DNA from 3 places in the Thiohalorhabdus sp. genome. Region 1 is predicted to be linked to each of the others. Evidence: riboswitches for the same ligand, from Rfam matches in the RefSeq annotation. Region 1 holds a riboswitch; each other region holds the start of a gene.
What was found. Region 1 has a riboswitch for cobalamin ahead of ACLFRB_RS10330 (hypothetical protein). Riboswitches for the same ligand answer to the same signal wherever they lie in the genome.

Region 2: another riboswitch for cobalamin. It lies ahead of ACLFRB_RS04555 (TonB-dependent receptor domain-containing protein); the one in region 1 lies ahead of ACLFRB_RS10330 (hypothetical protein).
Region 3: another riboswitch for cobalamin. It lies ahead of ACLFRB_RS04445 (cobaltochelatase subunit CobN); the one in region 1 lies ahead of ACLFRB_RS10330 (hypothetical protein).

The regions. Positions count from the first base shown of each region.
Region 1 covers NZ_JBKGZG010000049.1:880-6,943, reverse strand. The annotation lists gene ACLFRB_RS10335 (hydrogenase maturation protease) at 1-393, shown strand, start outside; gene ACLFRB_RS10330 (hypothetical protein) at 390-935, opposite strand; cobalamin riboswitch at 1,084-1,288, opposite strand; gene ACLFRB_RS10325 (hypothetical protein) at 1,385-1,933, shown strand; gene ACLFRB_RS10320 (MBL fold metallo-hydrolase) at 2,102-2,797, shown strand; gene ACLFRB_RS10315 (carboxymuconolactone decarboxylase family protein) at 3,281-3,595, opposite strand; gene ACLFRB_RS10310 (ABC transporter ATP-binding protein) at 3,722-4,408, shown strand; partial or broken gene ACLFRB_RS10305 (FtsX-like permease family protein) at 4,405-6,064, shown strand, end outside.
Region 2 covers NZ_JBKGZG010000012.1:49,187-54,505, reverse strand. The annotation lists gene ACLFRB_RS04570 (ABC transporter ATP-binding protein) at 1-414, opposite strand, end outside; gene ACLFRB_RS04565 (FecCD family ABC transporter permease) at 411-1,439, opposite strand; gene ACLFRB_RS04560 (ABC transporter substrate-binding protein) at 1,473-2,285, opposite strand; gene ACLFRB_RS04555 (TonB-dependent receptor domain-containing protein) at 2,386-4,254, opposite strand; cobalamin riboswitch at 4,360-4,606, opposite strand; gene ACLFRB_RS04550 (AbrB/MazE/SpoVT family DNA-binding domain-containing protein) at 4,788-5,024, shown strand; gene ACLFRB_RS04545 (PIN domain-containing protein) at 5,021-5,319, shown strand, end outside.
Region 3 covers NZ_JBKGZG010000012.1:27,276-33,339, forward strand. The annotation lists gene ACLFRB_RS04430 (5-(carboxyamino)imidazole ribonucleotide synthase) at 1-265, shown strand, start outside; gene ACLFRB_RS04435 (PLP-dependent cysteine synthase family protein) at 705-1,640, shown strand; gene ACLFRB_RS04440 (DUF1622 domain-containing protein) at 2,028-2,408, shown strand; cobalamin riboswitch at 2,539-2,755, shown strand; gene ACLFRB_RS04445 (cobaltochelatase subunit CobN) at 2,869-6,064, shown strand, end outside.

The DNA of each region.
Region 1 (6,064 bases):
GTGGGGTGGACGGTGGTGGAGGCCCTGCGGGCGGAGGCGGAAGCGTCCTGGCCGGCGGTGCGGCTCGCCGCCCTGGACCGTCCGGGCCCGGGGCTGCTGCCCCACCTGGAGGGCGTCGGCCACGCCGTGCTGGTGGACGCGGTGCGCAGCGGGGCCCCGCCGGGGACCCTGCACCGGTTCCGCCACCTGGACGAGCTGCCGGCGGCCGAGCCCCTGTCCTCCCACGGCTTCGGGCTGGCGGAGGCCCTGGCCCTCGCCGGGCGGGTGGGAGTCCTGTCGGAGTGGGTGGTGGTCGGGGTAGAGGCCGATGCGCGGACTCCACCCGCGGAGGCGGTGGTGGCCCGGGCCGCCCAGGCGGTGCGGGAGGAGGTAGCCGCCCGGATGTCCCCCTAGACGGTGACCCCCAGGCGGTCCAGCACCGCCGCCTGGCCGGGGCTCGTCAGCGCCAGCACCCGCACCAGCGCCGCCTCGCTCATGCCGTCGCGCAACCGGGCCCGGCAGAGCCGGTGGATGCGGGGGCCGTCCAGGTGGGGATCCTCCAGGGCCCGGCAGCGGCGCTCCAGCACCGCCTCCACGCGCTCGCGGGCCAGGGGGTCGGCGCCGGTGCCGGGGCGCCGCACCCAGAGGACCGGGCCCCGCCCCGCGCGGTACGGGCGGAAGAAGCGGGCCGCCAAGGGTTGGCCGGCCTCCAGCAGGACGGCCCACAGCTGGTCGACGAGGTCCTCCGGAGCCGGCAGGGCATCGGCCGGGAGCCGCTGCAGCAGGTCCTCCACCTGGGCGCTGATCCGCGCCTCGGCGGCCGGCCCGGTCCCTTCCTGCAGGCGCAGGACACGGCGCAGGTGATCGGTGGCTCGCTGGAGGGGGGAAACGGAGTCCAGGGAGGACGGGACGGCGGGGCCCACGCAGGGGCCCGGACGGGGGAAACGGCTGCTCATGGGATCTCCAATCGCCGCAAAAGCGCGTTATCGGTCGATTGGAGCCAACGCGGCGGGGCCGGGGCACGGGGGCGCGGCGGCCCGCCGGTCCCGGGAGCCCTGGTCCGGAATCCGGACGCCGGCGCGAAGGCTCGCGGGTTCCCGTCCCGTTGGGACGGGGTTCTCCGGCAGGTCTTCGGACTCAGGGGCAGCCTACGGCCGCGGCTTCCCACCCCGAAGGGCAGTGCCCGAGGTCGGCGACCTCGTGCGGCTTTCGTTCCCCAACACCGCTGCGCGTCAGTCCCGGATTCGCACCGGGTTCCCTCTTGCGACACCCAATATTTTGGGGGTGAACCGGAGATTGGACTCAAGATACGGGTAATGGCGGGGCGCTGGCAAGGGGCGTTGCAGGGATCCGGGAAATCCCCTAGGTTTTCGCGGTACCCGAGACCGCAGCCCCTGGAGGAACCATGCGCCCTGCCCGGACCCTGTCCCGCTTCCTTCTGCCCGCCCTGCTCCTGGCCGCATCCGCCGCTCACGCGGGGCCGGTGGCCGGCCCCAGTCTCTTCGGCGGCCTGGCCTTCCACGACAACCGCTTCAGCGACTCCCCCGCCGACCGGGACTACGCCAGTCACGGGGTCAATCTCGGGCTGGACTATCAGGTGCCGGTGCACGGCGCCTTCTCCTGGAACCCCTTCTTCAGCCTTGCCCTGGAGACCAGCGACGACTTGGCCGAAGACCCCTCCGTGCGCAACGCCATTCTCGGGCTGGAGGGGCGGGCGTGGTACCGCACCATGTTCGTGGGCGCCCACCTGGGCCTGCACCGCCAGGTGGTGGACGGCGACCGCTACACCCGGGAAGGCCTGGGCCCGGGTTGGGGCTTCAGCCTGGGCGTCCAGGGTCCCGGCGAGCTCTACACCATGGGCATGATCACCCGCGCCGAGGGCCTGGGGGTTTGGGACGGCCGGGACGTGGACTACACCGGTCTGCGCTTCCGCATCGGCTACCGGTTCCACTAGCACCCGGGGCCGGCCATGCCGGCTCGCGGCCCCCTGGACCTGCCTCCGGAAAGCTGACGGAAAGGGTCGGGAACTTCGCCCGGCCATGGGCATCCAAGTCAATAAGAAAACGCTAATACTCTAACGCTCCAGTGGCCCGCCCATAGCCGGGATCAAGGAGGTAGAACCATGATCTTCCGTCAGCTGTTCGAGCCCGAGACCTCCACCTACACCTACCTGCTGGGCGACGAGGAGACCCGCGAGGCCGTCCTCGTGGACCCGGTGGCCTCCATGGTGGACCGCGACCTGGCGGCCCTGGCGGAGCACGGCCTGACCCTGAAGTACGTCCTGGAGACCCACGTGCACGCCGACCATGTGGCCGCCGACACCGAGCTGCGCGAGCGCACCGGCTGCCGGGTCGGCCTGCCGGAGCAGAGCGGGGTGGACTGCGCCGACTTCCAGGTGCGCGAGGGCGAGCCCGTCGAGGTGGGTAGCGTGCGCATCGACCCCCTCTACACCCCGGGCCACACCGACGACAGCCACAGCTACGTGGTCGGGGACATGGTCTTGACCGGCGATACGCTGCTGATCGACGGCTGCGGTCGCACGGATTTCCAGAACGGCGACGCCGAGGCCCTGTTCGAGTCGGTGCGCAACAAGCTGTTCGCGCTGCCGGAGCGGACCCTGGTCTATCCCGGCCACGACTACAACCACCGCCATGTCTCCACCATCGGCCAGGAGAAGGAGCGCAACCCGCGCCTGGGGATGGACAAGAGCCGCGAGGAGTTCCTGGAGATCATGGCCAACCTCGACCTCCCCTATCCCAAGCGGATCGACGAGGCCGTGCCCGCCAACAAGCAGTGCGGCCGCAAGCACGCCGCCTGACCCTGCAAGGCCGTTTCTCCCCTCACGGCCGGGCGCCGGGGCAATTGCCCCGGCGTTTTTTTGCCCACCCTCACCCCAAAAACCCACACCAGCAAGGCTGGTTTCGTTGAGCGTGTCTCCCACCCGGGACAGGAGTTGTGGTCGAAGGCCGTTCTAGGCACCCAGAAGGCAAACGAAGCTAGGCTAAAAATTCCCCAGTTATCCAGTAGGTTGACGCCTAACCCCGGCTGCAGGAGACTTACGCTCAATCCGAAACCAAATGGTAGGTAGTTTCGGCCCTGGAGGGAGCGCCCCCGGCCCGCGCACTCCCTCGGGGCCATCCAGCCGGGCGGATGCCCGGGAGCCACCGCGCCACGGGGATGCCGGCGGCACCAGGGGAAGGGCCGGGATGAGACCGCGGCCGTCCGCCCCGCGGACGGCAAAAGGGGACCACGCCGGGGCACGCTCCCCGGCGTTTTTTGTGCGCCCCCGCTTCCCGGGCGCTCAGCCCTCCCCGATCACGTCCTCCACCCAGCTCAGGGCCGCGGAGGTGGCGGGGAAGCCGATGGTGCTGGTGAGGACCACCAGGGTGTGGCGGATCTCCTGGGGGGTCGCGCCGGCCTCCAGGGCGCGCCGGGTGTGGCTGTGGACGGCGCCCTCCGACCCCAGCGCGGCCGCCGCGGCCAGCTGCACCAGGTTGGTGGTGCGCTCCTCCAGAGGGCCGGCGTCGCGCGCCGCCTGCCCCAGGTCCTCGAGGGCCTCCAGGTAGCGGGGGTATTCCTCCCGGAGGTGCTCGTAGTGGCGGGGAAGGTCGTTCATGGCCGCCTCCTTGCGTACGGGTGGTCGCCACCGGGTTCTCCACCCAGCTTTTTCCGGGACGCCGGACCTTGCAACCCCGGCGGGCCGCCGGTAGCGTGAATTTTCCCCGTCCCACCGGAGACCGCCTTGGCCCGAGCCGCCGCCGAACCCCATGCCGTGCGTCTGGAGGGGGTCCGCTTCGCCTATCCCGGCGCGGACCGCCCCCTGCTGGAGGACCTGGACCTGACCCTGGCCCGGGGCGAGCTGGCCGCCGTGCTCGGGCCCAGCGGGGTGGGCAAGTCCACCTTGCTCAACCTGGTGGCGGGGCTAGCGGTGCCGGAGGCCGGCCGGGTAACGGTGCTCGGCACCGAGGTGACCGCCCTCGACGAATCGGCGGCGGCGCGCTGGCGGCGGGCCCATCTCGGCTTCGTCTTCCAGCAGTTCCATCTGCTGCCTTACCTGACGGTGGCGGAAAACGTGGCCCTTCCGCTGGCCCTGCAGGGGGAGCGCTGGGAGGACGAGGGGGTCCGGGGCTTTCTGGGGCGCCTGGGCCTGGCGGAGCAGGCGGATGCCTATCCCCGCCACCTTTCCGGCGGCCAGGCCCAGCGCACCGCCATCGCCCGCGCCCTCATCCACCGCCCGCCGGTGCTGCTGGCGGACGAGCTTACCGGCAACCTGGACGAGGAAACGGCGGTGGCGGTGATGGACCTGCTGGTGGAGGCGGTGGAGGAGCTGGGCACCACCACCCTGGTGGTGACCCACGCCCCGGAGGTGGCGTCCCGTGCCCACACCCGCTACCGCCTCGCCCACCACCGGCTGCACCGGGAATCGTGAGGCCGGCCCGGCTGCTCTTCCGGGCCCTGGTGTGGGGCCCCCTGGCGGGGCGGCCCATGCAGGCCGCCGGCATGGCCCTGGCCATCGCCCTGGGGGTGGCCATGGTGGCGGCCATCCACTGGGTCAACGCCTCCGCCCTGCACAGCTTCGAGCAGGGCGTCTCCGCCCTGTCGGGCCGCTCGGGAACCACCGTGCAGCCCGCGCAGGGGGCCCTGGACGAGAATCTCCTGCCCCGCATCCGCGCCCTGCCCGAGGTGGCCGAGGCCTTCCCGGCCCTGCGCGCCGAGGTGCCGGTGGCCCCCGGCGCCGACCTGCCGGTGCTGGGGGTGGACCTCCTGCGCGATGCCGCGGTCCGCGGCGACTACCTGCCCGAGCTGGGCGGGGAGGGGCTGGACTTCCGGGACCTGCTCGCCCGGGGAGCGGTGCTGCTGGGCCGCGACGCCGCCGAGCGCCTGGACAAGGGGCCGGGGGATACCCTGCGCGCCCAGGTGGGTGCGGAGCCGGTGACCCTCCGGATGGTGGGGCTGCTGCCCGCCGGGACCTTCTGGTCCGACGGGGCGGTGATGGACATCGCCACGGCGCAGTGGACCCTGGGCCGCGTGGGCGAGCTGGACCGCATCGACGTGGTGCTGGAGGACCCGGACCGGCGGGCGGCCTTCGCCGAGCGCCTGGAGGAGCTGGCCGGCGAGTCCGCGCGCCTGTCCCGGCCGGAGCTGGAGGCCCAGCGCCTGGACGCCATGACCCGGGCCTACCGCACCAACCTCAACGTCCTGGCCCTGGTGGGCCTGCTCACCGCCGCCTTCCTGGTCTACAGCCTGCTCACCCTGTCCATGCGCCGCCGGCGCGCCCAGTTCGCCGTGCTGCGGGTGCTGGGCATGGAGCGCGCCCGGCTGGCGGCCTGGCTCCTGGGCGAGGGCCTGGTGCTCGGCGTGGTGGGCTCGGCCCTGGGCCTGGTCCTGGGCCTCGCCCTGGCCTGGGCGGGGGTGGAGGCTTTGGGCGGCGACCTGGGGGCCGGCTACTTCCGCGACCTCCAGGCGCGCCTGCACGCCGAGTGGTGGGACATGCTCGGCTTCGGCGCCCTGGGGGTCCTGGCCGCGGCGCTGGGCACCCTGGCCCCGGTGCTGGACAACGTGCGCGGGGCCGGAGAGGCGGCCATGCGCCGGGGCGGCGCCGAGGAGCGGACCGGGCCCGGGCGGGGGCCGCGGCTGGTCCTGGCGGTCCTGGCCCTCGGCGGGGCCGCCGTGCTGAGCCGCCTGCCGGCCTGGCAGGGCCTCCCGGTGGCCGGCTACGGGGCCATCCTCCTGGTCCTCGGGGCCGGCCTGCTGCTCGCCCCCCTGGCCCTGCGGGCCTTCGCCCGCGCCCTGCCGGTGGGGCGCCGCCACGTGGCGGCGCTGGTGGCCCGCTCCCAGCTCCTGGGCGCGCCGCGACGGGCCGCCCTGGCGGTGAGCGCCGCCCTGGTGAGCTTCGCCCTGCTGGTGGCCATGTCCACCATGATCCACTCCTTCCGCGGCAGCGTGGAGGCCTGGCTCCACCAGATCCTGGCCGCCGACCTCTATGTGCGCGCCGGCACCGGCGGGCAGACCACCCACATTCCGGCGGAGGCCTGGCGGGAGATCGAGGGCTGGCAGGGGGTGCGCCGCCTGGATCCCTTCCGCC
Region 2 (5,319 bases), on a different contig from region 1:
CTGGGTCACCGGCCGGTCGCGCAGCGCCTCCACCCCGGTGGCGGCCAGCGCCCGGTCCACGGCGTAGGCGTCCGCGCTGCCCAGGCGCTGCCAGGGCCCAAGGTGGGGCAGCCGGCCCAGGGCCACCACCCGCTCCACGGGCAGCGGCCAGTGCACGGTGGCCGCCTGGGGCAGGTAGCCCAGCTCCCGGGCGCGGTCGCGGCCACGCATGCGGTCCAGGCGCGCGCCGTTCAGGCGCACCTCGCCCTGCTCCGGGGCGTGCAGGCCGGCCAGGGCGCGCAGCAGGGTGCTCTTGCCGGCACCGTTGGGACCGAGGATGGCGGCCACCTCCCCCGGCTGCAGCGTCAGGCTCACCCCGTGCACTACCGCCCGGCCGCCCTGGGCCAGGGTCAGGACCTCCGCTTCCAGGCTCAAACCGTCATCCTCCGCGTCTTGAGCACCAGGTGGAGGAAGAACGGCGCCCCCACCAGGGCCGTGACCACACCCAGCTTGAGGTCCAGGTCCGGGGAGAAGCGCAGTCCCAGATCGGCGAGCAGCAGCAGGATGGCGCCCCCCAGGGCGCTGGCGGGGAGCAGGCGGGCGGGCTGATAGCCCACCAGCGGCCGCAGCAGGTGCGGCACCACCAGGCCGACGAAGCCGATGCTGCCTGAGACCGCCACCCCGGCGCCCACCGCCAGGGTGGCCCCGGTGATGATGCGGAACCGCAAGGCGTTCAGGTTGAAGCCCAGGCTTCGGGCGGTCTCCTCGCCCATGCTCAGGGCGTCCAGGGCACGGCCGGCGGAAAGCAGCAGCGCCACCCCCGCGGCCATGAACGGCAGGCCCCAGGCCACGTGGTCCATGCCGCGGTCGGCCAGGGAGCCGAGCAGCCAGAACAGGATCTCCGTGGTGGCGTGGGGGCTGGGCGCCAGATTCAGGGCCACGGAGATGAGCGCACCGGCCAGGCTGGAGATGGCCACCCCGGCCAGGATCAGGGTCTGGACGTTGGCCTCCCGGCCGGCCAGGCCATAGAGCAGCACCAGCGACAGCAGGGCACCGGCCATGGCGGCGGCCGGCAGGGCCAGGGGCACGGCAGCGGCCACGCCGGTGTAGAGGGTGACCACGGCCCCCAGGGCGGCGGTGTTGGAGATGCCCAGTACCCCGGGCTCCGCCAGGGGGTTGCGCAGCAGGCCCTGCAGCCCGGCCCCGGCGATGCCCAGGCTCGCCCCCACGGCCACGCCGAGCAGGGTGCGGGGCAGGCGCAGCTCCTGGACGATGAGGGCCTCGGCGGTGGAATCCGGGGCCCACAGGGCCTGCCAGACCTGACCGGGGGCAAGGGCCACGGGGCCCAGCCCCAGGCTGGCCACGCTCAGAGCGAGCACCGCCGCCCCCAGCAGCGTCAGCAGCCAGCGTCCCGTCCCCCCATGGATCCCGCCGGGGGGTACGCCCCCGGAGGCTCGCATCCCGCTATCGGTACCCATGCCTGTCCTTTCTCCTCAAAGTCCCAGCTTCCCGGGGTCGGAGACCTGGATCCCGTAGGCATGCTCGGCCAGACGGGCCACTGCCTTGGCGTTGAACCAGCCACCGCAGTTCCAGAGTCGGCCCGGGAGCCACATGCGGGGCCGGCGCGTCTCCAATGAAGCGAAAACCGGGTGTTGCATCACCCCCTGCGCCAGGGAGGGCTCCGCATCGGCGAAGCCTGCCAGGATCAGGAAGTCCGGACGGGTGCTGACCAGGTGCTCCAGCGGGAACTCCTTGTAAGAGCCCGCCCCCACCTCACGCCCCACATTGCGCAGCCCGGCCGCCTGAATAAGGGTGTCCAGCAGGGCGCCCTCACCCACGGTCACACCGTTGGGCCGCACGGCCAGGGTCCGCAGCCGCTCCTCCGGAGGCGGCAGGCGCTCGGACACCGCCTCCAGCGTGCGGTCCATTCCGGCCACGAGCCGCTCCCCCCGCTCCGGGTGGCCCAAGAGCTCGGCCATCCTCCGAATGTTGTCGCGGATGGCGGGGAAGTCCTTGGGGCTGTCCAGGGTGACCACGCGGTACCCCAAATCATCCAGCCGTTCCCGCGTCTCCCGCTTGGTGTAGGGCCCGGAGACCACCAAGTCCGGATCCTGGGCCAGCACTTCCTCGGCGTGGCCGTGGTTCACCGAATATGCCGCGGCCTCCTCGGACATATAGGAGAAGGCCGGACTGCGCGCACGGTTGGAGACAGAGGCGATCTGCTCCGGATCCGCGAGCCCCAGCACCAGCTGGTCGGTGCAGGCGTTGATGGAAACCACGGTGGGCCGGTCGGCGGCCCCCGCCACGCCGGCCGGCATCCCCAGCAAGACCGCGGCGGCCAGGGCCGCCACGGTCCGAAGGAACAGGGGAACGGGCGCCCTGCGGACGCCCCCTTGGAAAGCGGGCCTAGTGCGCCCCATAGCTCAGGCTCACGAAGAATTCCCGGCCATGGGTGTTGTAGCCCTGCACCCTTTCGTAGTCCTTATCCAGGACATTGTTGGCCTCCACCTCCAAGCGCCAGGCATCCCCCAGGGCGCGGGAGCCCCGCAGGTGCAGGAGGGCGTAGCCGGGCATCTCCTGCTCGTCGGTGTTTTCCACCCCGTCGTAGCGCTTGCCCTTGGCCTCCACGGTGCCGCCGAAGGCCCACCGGTCCGTCCAGGTCTTCTGAACGTCCAGGGTGCCGCTGGCCTTGGCCCGACGGGGCAGCTGGTTGCCGGTTTCCTCGTCCTCGGGCTCCAGATAGGTCACCGAGGGACGCACGCGCCAGCCGCCCTTGTGCAGGTCCGCGGAGAGCTCGGCGCCGCGGATGCGGGCCTCGGCGAGATTCTCCGGGGTATCCACCCAGCCGTCATTATTGGTGTCCACGTTGACGATCAGCTCCTCCACCCGGGTCTCGAAGGCCCGCAGCTCCCAGCTCCCCCAGCCGGCCCGACCCTCCAGGCCCAGCTCCGCGGTGCGGGATTCCTCCGGTTTCAGATCGGGGTTACCGAAAAACCCAAAGCGGCCGTCCGGCCAATAAAGGTCATTAAAGGTAGGAGCCTTGAAGGCCGTGCCGTAAGAGGCCACCAGCTTCAAGCGCTCGGCAAGCCGGAAGCCCAGGTTCGCGTTGCCGGTGGTGTGCGCGCCGTAGGCCTCATTGTCGTCGTGCCGAAGGCCGAGGCCGACCTCCACCGGGCGCCAGTCGGCGAGCCACTGGCCGAACGCCGCCCGATTGTACCGGCTGTCCTCGGCGTACTCGCCACCGGACTCCAAATCGTAATCCAATCGGTCCTCCCGGAAATCGGCTCCCAGCACCAGCTCCTGGAAATCGGTGACATAGAGGCTGTTGCTCCACGAGGCCTCCTGCCGCCGGGTCCCGTGGAAGTCGGTCCGTTCGCCGTCCTTGAGGATCTCGCTCTCGTCCCGGCTCTCCCCGACCCGCAGCCGGGTGTCCCAGACGGCCCCCACGGACTGGCGGAAGGTCGCGGCGGCGGACTGCTGGACGATCTCGTCCTCCTGATCGGCATCGGGCTCCGATGGGCTATCGTATTCCGTGACTCCCTCGGCGCGCATGAAGTCCAGCCCCACCTCGCCCCCTGCCCAAAGCTCCTGCTCCAGGCTTGCCGACGCGGCGGTGCGCTCGTAGCCGTCATGGTCGGGGTTGCCTCCGTCCAGGGCGTCGATGCCCTCGGTGGCCACATGGTCCAGGCCCAGGCTGTAGCGGGTGTCGGCGCTGCCGCCCCGCACCCCGGCGCTAGCCTCGCGGTGCTCGTGGCTGCCGTAGCCGATTTCCGCATGGGGGTGGAACCCCTCCTCGCCCTGACGGGTGAAGATCTGGATCACCCCGCCCACGGCCTCGGCACCATACAGGCTGGAGCGGGGCCCGCGCACCACCTCGATGCGCTCGATCTGCTCCACCGGCAGGTGCTGGAAGGCCGCCTTGCCGGTGGTGGCCGAATTCTGCTTGATGCCGTTCACCAGCACCAGCACGTGGTCGCTGTTGGTGCCGCGCAGGAAGACGCTGGAGTCCTTTCCCGCCCCGCCGCTGTTGCTCATCTGCAGGCCCGGGACCCGCTGCTCCAGAAGGTCCTGGACACCGTGGGCGTTGCTGTTGGCGATGTCGTCCCGGTCGATCACCGTGGTGGCCGCCAGGGTCCGGGTGGGTTCCTGGGGGGTCCGGCTCGCGGTCACCAAGGTCTCTTCCAGCTGGGGCGGGGTCGCGGCGGTGGCGGGAACGAGGGGCAGGGCCGCGCCGAGCAGCACGGTTCCGGCGTACGGAAAACGGGAATGAAGCAAGTTGTCCTCCTGAGACGTGCACACCCGCACGGGCCGGGCACCTCGGAGGACTTCACAGGCGGGACGGGAAGGCGGAGGTCCGCGCCCGGCACCGCCCTCCGCAGCGCCGCAGCCGAAACCCCAGGCCGGTCTCCGGGCTGGCGAGCTGGCGGATCCCTTCGGACACCGCCGGGACAGCCGCCTTCCCGCGCTTTTGCGCAGTGGCATGAAGGCCGTCCCGTCACTCGCCTACCGTTGCGGGGGCAGCGCCGGCTTTGGCTCCCCTGGTCTCCCAAGGCGGGCCATACCGGACTTCCCGTTTCATTCCGCGGCCCTGCCGGGGCCGCGGAACACCTGAGGCGGGTTTTCTGGATTGTCATTGCCGGGCCACCCCGGCAAAAAGATGCCCAATAACCTACATGGGCCACCCGGGGACGTCAAAATCGGGCACCGGATTTCGGCCAGCAGCCGGAATCTCGGGGCATTGACCTGGACGCAACCGGCTCCTAAGCTTTCCTTACCGAAAAGTAAGGAATTTTCCCCAAGGTAAGGCCATGGAAGCGACCATCAGCAGCAAGGGCCAGATCACCCTGCCCAAGGATCTCCGGGACCAGCTCCATCTCCAGACCGGCGACCGGGTCACCTTCCTGGTGGAGGAGGACGGCTCCGTTCGGCTGATTCCCAAGCACCTCTCCATCAGGGATCTTCGGGGAAGCCTGCCGAAGCCGTCCCGGCCGGTGAGCCTGGAGGACATGGATCGGGCCATCGAGAAGGGCAGTGCAGGCGGATGATTGCCCTCGACACCAACCTCCTGGCCCGCTATCTGACGGAAGATCACCCGGAGCAGGCGGCAGCAGCGGCCCGCATCCTCGAGCAGGAATGCTCTCCCGAGCGGCCAGGCTTCGTGGCTCAGGTAGTGCTCTGCGAGCTGGTTTGGGTTCTGCGTGGGGCCTATGGCTACGACAAAGAACAGATCGCCAGCGTCCTGGAGCGCATTCTCACCGTGGCGGAGCTTACGGTGGAGAGGGAGGAAGTGGCCTGGCGCGCCCTGGCGGCATACCGCTCCGGGCCGGCCGACTTCGCCGA
Region 3 (6,064 bases), on a different contig from region 1:
CAGCCAGTTCGAGAACCACCTGCGCGCCGTCTGCGGCCTGCCCCTGGGCGCCACCGACCCGGTGGGGCACAGCGCCATGCTCAACCTGATCGGCGCCCTGCCCGAGCGCGCCGACGTCCTTGCCGTCCCCGGCGCCCACCTCCACTTCTACGGCAAGGACTCCCGGCCCGGCCGCAAGGTGGGGCACATCACCGTGCGTGCCGACTCCGCGGCGGAGCTGGAAGAGCGGCTGGAGCGGGTGCGGCGCCTGCTCCCGGCCGGTTAAGCCGGCGACGGGGCAGGCAATCCCCCCTCGGCTCTCACCGGGGGATCTCCGGCAGCCTGGAGCGCCTTGGGAAGCGGGCCGGGGATCTGGACGGCCTCACACCCAGACTCCTGAAGACGGCGGTGGTTACTGCCGCCAATTACGGCCCGTGCCGCCCCCTGGCCTCTTCAAGCGGCTGCACTCCCGTGTCCAGCCGTCCCCCCAGCCCTTCATGGTGGAGGAGGGCATCCGCTCCCTCCTCCCGAGCCGGTCCCGGGGGTGCACCCCTCATCATCCATAGACGAAGCTCAATGGTCAGCTTCAAAAAACTCGAATTTTCCAAATTCGGCTTGGCCGGCAGTCTTTCCCTACCAGAGAGGGTAAGGTGGGACTTCAGTACCCTTGACCGCCAGTAGTGGGGAGACCAATGGACAGCATTCTCAGTACTGACTTCCGTCCGATGCAAAGGAGGGGGGCGGCCACGGTACTGGAGCGGATCGGGAACACGCCCTTGGCCCATCTTGAGGAGGTGTGGTGCAAGCTGGAGTTCCTGAATCCGTCCGGCTCGATCAAAGCGCGCATCGCGAAGCACATTATCGAGCGGGCCGAGGAGGCGGGTCACCTGCGCCCGGGCGATACCATCGTGGAGGCCTCCAGCGGCAATACCGGCAACGCTTTGGCCATGGTGGCGGCCGTGAAGGGATACCGCATGCTGGTGGTTCAGCCCGCGGGGATCAGCTCGGAGCGCCTGGCCCTTTCCCGGGCACTCGGGGCGGAGGTGATGGAAGTGGGGGACTTCCATGTCAACGAGGCCCTGGCCCGTGCGCAGGAGCTGGGCGAGATCGAGGGCTACTTCTGTCCCCGCCAGTTCGCCTCCGCATGGAACGTGGAGGAGAACCGGACGTGGCTGGGCCCGGAGATCCTGCACCAGCTCCCCGAGGGCGCCGTGCCCGATGCCGTGGTGGCCGGGATCGGTACCGGCGGCACCCTGGTGGGTCTGGGGCAGGCCTTTCGGGCCGTCAATCCGGATTGCCTGGTGGTGGGGGTGGAGCCGACGGAGTCCCGCACCATCGCCACCGGAACGGTGGGCCGCCACCAGATCGAGGGGATCTCCGACGGCTTTGTGCCACAGATCCTCCAGGACCATCGGGACGAGGTGGATTGCCTGGAGGCCGTTTCCAGTGCCGAGGCGGTGAGCGAGATGCGGCGGATTGCCCAGCAGCACGGCTGCTTCGTGGGGCCCAGCTCGGGGGCCCACTTGCTTGCGGCCAAGAAGCTCCAACGGGATCGGCCCGAGCTGAATACCGTGGTCACCCTGTTCTGCGACGGTGGGGAGAAATACTTCTCGGAGCATTTCCATCCGGGGGCGGTCCAGGGCGGGGAGTCGAGGGGATAAACCGCGGTTGAATCCATCAATCCCCCGCAACCACGAGGCGCTCGATGACATCGTCTGGAACGGTTATAGCGGCTTGGCCAACATGGCCGCTGAGGAGGTCGCCTGAGCGGCAAGGCCCACCACCCGGAAAGCCTCCCTGGGACACCAGGGGGGCGCTATCCATTCCTCGGAGAACCCATGGCGGAGGACGGATCGGCCGAACCGGCCTGCCCTGTTTCTACTGGTCTCCCTGGTGGGGCTGACCGGCCTGCTCGCCTTCGGCTGCCGGTTCGGCGGCCTCCAGGGCTGGCCCGGCGCGGCGAGGCACGCATGAACCGTTCCCGTCTCCTGGTGAGCGCCCTGTCCCTGGGGCTCGGCCCCGCCTGGCCGGTTGGGTGAGGGTCGGCCATGGGCTTCCGGGAGATCGTCAATGCCCTGGTTCAGATCCTGGAAGGGGCGGGGATCGCGGTCATCCTGGGCGGGTTCATCGTGGCCACCGCCGTCTATCTGGTCCGTCTGCGCCACCGGTCCTCCCATCAGGCCTACCAGGACTACCGCCAGCGCAGCGTGCGCGGCCTGATCCTGGGGCTGGAGTTCCTGGTGGCCGCCGACATCATCAAGACCGTAGCCATCGACTACACCCTGAACAGCGTCCTCATGCTCGCTTTGATCATCCTGATCCGGACTTTCCTCGTCCTGGCCCTGCACCTGGAGATCGAGGGGAGGCTGCCCTGGGCGAGCCGGGAACAGGGCGAGGCCGGCGCCCGGGGATTCCATGACCGCGAGTAGGTCCCGTCCCGTTTCCGGTGCCGCCGCGAAGGGACGAAATGGCCCTCCCGCGAGCGGGCCATCCTCGCGGTTGACCCTTCACCGGAGCCCCCTTAGGCTATCGGGAATCCCCGGGTCCTAGGCCGGGGATGCCAACCGATCCGCTCCAGGTTCCCCAGGGCCTTTGGCCCGGGGTGAAACGGGAAGTCCGGACGGCCCTCTGAGCCGAACCGGCGCTGCCCCCGCAACGGTAAGCGAGTGTTGGGCGGTCATTTGCCACTGTGCCTGCGGGCGCGGGAAGGCGAATCGCCCGGCGGCCTTCCGCCAGCTCGTCAGCCCGGAGACCGGCCTGGAGCACCGATCCGACGGCGTCGCGGGGCGCGACGTGCGGAGGCCGGCCCAACGCGCCGCTGCCCTTCCACCGGCTTCCCCCGCGCTGCCCGGAATTGCACGACCCTGAAACCGGTGCAGCGGAGGCTTCATGTCCCCTCAGTGTGCGGCTCACCGCGCCGCCCTCAAGTCGTTCCTCGGCCTGGCCCTGGGGCTTATCGCCCTGCTAACGGCCGGCCCAGGACAAGCCGCCAAATTGGTGGGCGTGGTCTCGGAGCGCTCGGCGGAGGTGGCCGCCGCCGGGGCCCACCGCCATCTGGAGGAGCACCCCGACCACGAGGTGGTGCTGAGAACCCCGGCCCAGCTCTCGGAGCTCTCCGACGCCGAGGTCGCCGAACTGTGGTCCGGGGCCGATGCCGTGTTCATGGCGGGGGTGTTTGACGAGGCCGCCGCGCGCCTGGAGCGGCTTCTGCGTCAATCCCCGCCGCCGGATGAGGCGCCGGTACTGATCGTCAGCAGCACCCGCTCCCTGGTGCGTGCCTCGCGGCTCGACGGGGAGCACCCCCTGGCCGAACTGTCCGGAGAGGGGCTGGAGGTGATCAGCGCCGACCCCGAGGCGGACGACGACCCCCTGGAGTTCACCCAAGACCTGGCTGCCAAGCATCCGGAGCAGGCCGGTTGGCTGCGGGGCCGGGCCTACTGGCGGGGACGCGGGGCGGACAACACCGCCGAGATGATGGCCTGGCTACTCTCCGAAGGCGGGGTGGATGTGGAGGCAGCGCCGCCGGCCCCGGCGGAGCCCCTGCGCTACTACCGGGACGGCCAGGTGGTGGCCGCCGACGAGCTGGACCTGCCCGAGGGCGAGCCGGCGGTGGCCGTGCTGGCCTACGACGACGGCGATCAGGCGGGCAGCCGTGCGCTGCTGGATAGCCTGTGCGGGGCCGTGGAAGAGCGGGGTCCGGCCTGCTTCGCCGTTCTGGCGCGCTGGGGTGAGGCCAGCAAGCAGGCCGTGGAGCGTCTGGAGGAGGTCAGCGCCCCTGCGGAGCTGGGGGCGGTCATCAGCCTGCAGGACTTCGTGGTGGGTGGGAGCGATGGCCGCGAGGCGGTTACCGAGACCCTTAACGGGCTGGACGTTCCCGTGCTCAAGGGCATCCGCCTCACCGACCGCACCCGCCAGGAGTGGCGGATCTCCGCGGACGGTCTGCCCCAGGACTCCATCCACTACCGCGTGGGCATGCCGGAGCTGCAGGGCGTCGGCCAGCCGTTGGTCCTCGCCGCGGCCCGGCCCGCCCACACCGATTCGCGTACCGGCCTGCGCTTCGCCACCACCCGTCCCGTGGACCGGGAGGTGGCCGCCATGGCGGAGCGGGCGACCCGCTGGGTCCACCTGCGGCGCACCGATAACGCCGACAAGCGCATTGGCGTCCTCTACTACAACCACCCGCCGGGCCGCCACAACATCGGCGCCGACAATCTGGACGTGCCGCGCTCCCTGCTGCGCATCCTGCGCAACCTCAAAAAGGCCGGCTATACCACCGGCCCGCTTCCCGAATCACATGAGGACCTGCTGGAGCGGATGCAGGAGCGCGGCGTGAACCTGCCCGAGGATCGCGAGGAGCTGGCGCGTCTGCACGGTGAGGTGCCCTCCCTCTCCGCCGCGGACTATGAGGAATGGTTCGCCGGACTTCCCGACGCCATTCGCGCCGAGATGCGCGATGGCCCCCTGGGGTATTTGCACGAGACACTGCGTGCCGCCGAGCGGGAGGGGCGCTTGGAGCTGGGCCGGGATCTCCTGGAGCGCATGCACGGTGATCTTCGCCATTTGCTGGAAGGGACGGACCACCGGGCCGCCGGGCGGGCCCGCGACCTGCTGGACCAGCTGCGCGCGGAGTATGAGGCGCTGCTGGATGAGCGGGAGGAGGCGAGCTGGGAGCGAGCGCAAGAGCTGGTGGCCGGACTGCGGGACACCGGTATCGAGGGCCTGCACGGCTGGGGCGAGGCCCCGGGCCGGGTCATGGTCCACGACAACGATATGCTCATTCCGGGGCTGCGCTTCGGCAACGTCTGGATCGGCCCCCAGCCACCCCGCGGCTGGGAGGTGAACGAGGAGCTGCTGCACGCCAACCTGGCCGTGCCGCCGCCGCACCAGTACCTGGGCTACTACCACTGGCTCAAGGAGGACTTCGGGGCCGATGCCCTGGTGCACCTGGGTCGGCACTCCACGTACGAGTTCCTGCCACGGCGTCGGGCCGGGCTCACCGAAACCGATTACTCGCGGCTCATCGCCGGGGATATCCCGGGTGTCTATCCCTACATCGTGGACGGGGTAGGGGAGGGCCTGCAGGCCAAGCGCCGTGGCCTGGCGGTGATGGTGGACCACCTGACGCCGCCGCTGTCCACCACGCCCCTGTACGACCAGCTCCTGGAGCTGCGGGGGCTGGTGGAAAGCTTCGAGTCGGCGGAAGGCCAGGGCAATACCCCGGCTCGCGAGCGAGCGCTGGATGGCATCCGTGACAAGATCGCCGAGCTGGATATGGTCTCGGAGCTGGAGTCGGAGCTGCGCGCCGAGCGGGACAACCCCGACCTGACCCTGGACGAGGTGGGTGGGGACCTCCTGGTGCACGAGGTGGGCCATCACCTCACGGAGATGCAGGAGGAATTCATGCCCCGGGGCCTCCACATCTTCGGTGCCGAGTGGAAGGCTGAGGAGCGCCGGATGATGCTGGAGTCCATGGCCGGGTCCGGGGAGATCAAGGACCAGTGGCGGGAGGGCCTGAAATCCTCCCCCGGACGGGAGGTGGACGGGCTTCTGGCCGGGCTGGACGGCCGCTTCATCGCTCCGGGCAAGGGCAACGACCCGGTCCGTACCCCCGAGGTGCTGCCCACCGGCCGCAACTTCTACGGTTTGAACGGCGACCTGCTGCCCAGCCGCGTGGGCTGGGAGATGGGCGAGCGCATGGCGGCCGATGCTCGCGAAGAAGGGAGGGACGAAGGACCGAGTGGTAGCGAGGCAGTGGTCCTGTGGGCCTCGGACACGGTGCGCGACGAGGGCGCCATGGTGGCCTTCGGCTTGGACATGCTGGGCATCAAGCCGGTGTGGAACAGCCGCGGCATCGTCGAGGACATCGAGCGCCAGCCCCTGGAGGAGGGCCGCTACCGCCGCGATGTGGTGTTCACCACCTCCGGGCTGTTCCGCGACCTGTACGGCAACCTCAACGCCTGGCTGGACAAGGCTGTGCGTCTGGCGCTTGACGGTGCCAGCCAGACCATCCGCGAAAAGCACCCGGAGCTTACCCCGGCCCTGGAAGCGGCCCTGAAGCCGCTGGGCGAGCTTCGCAGCGCCGGAA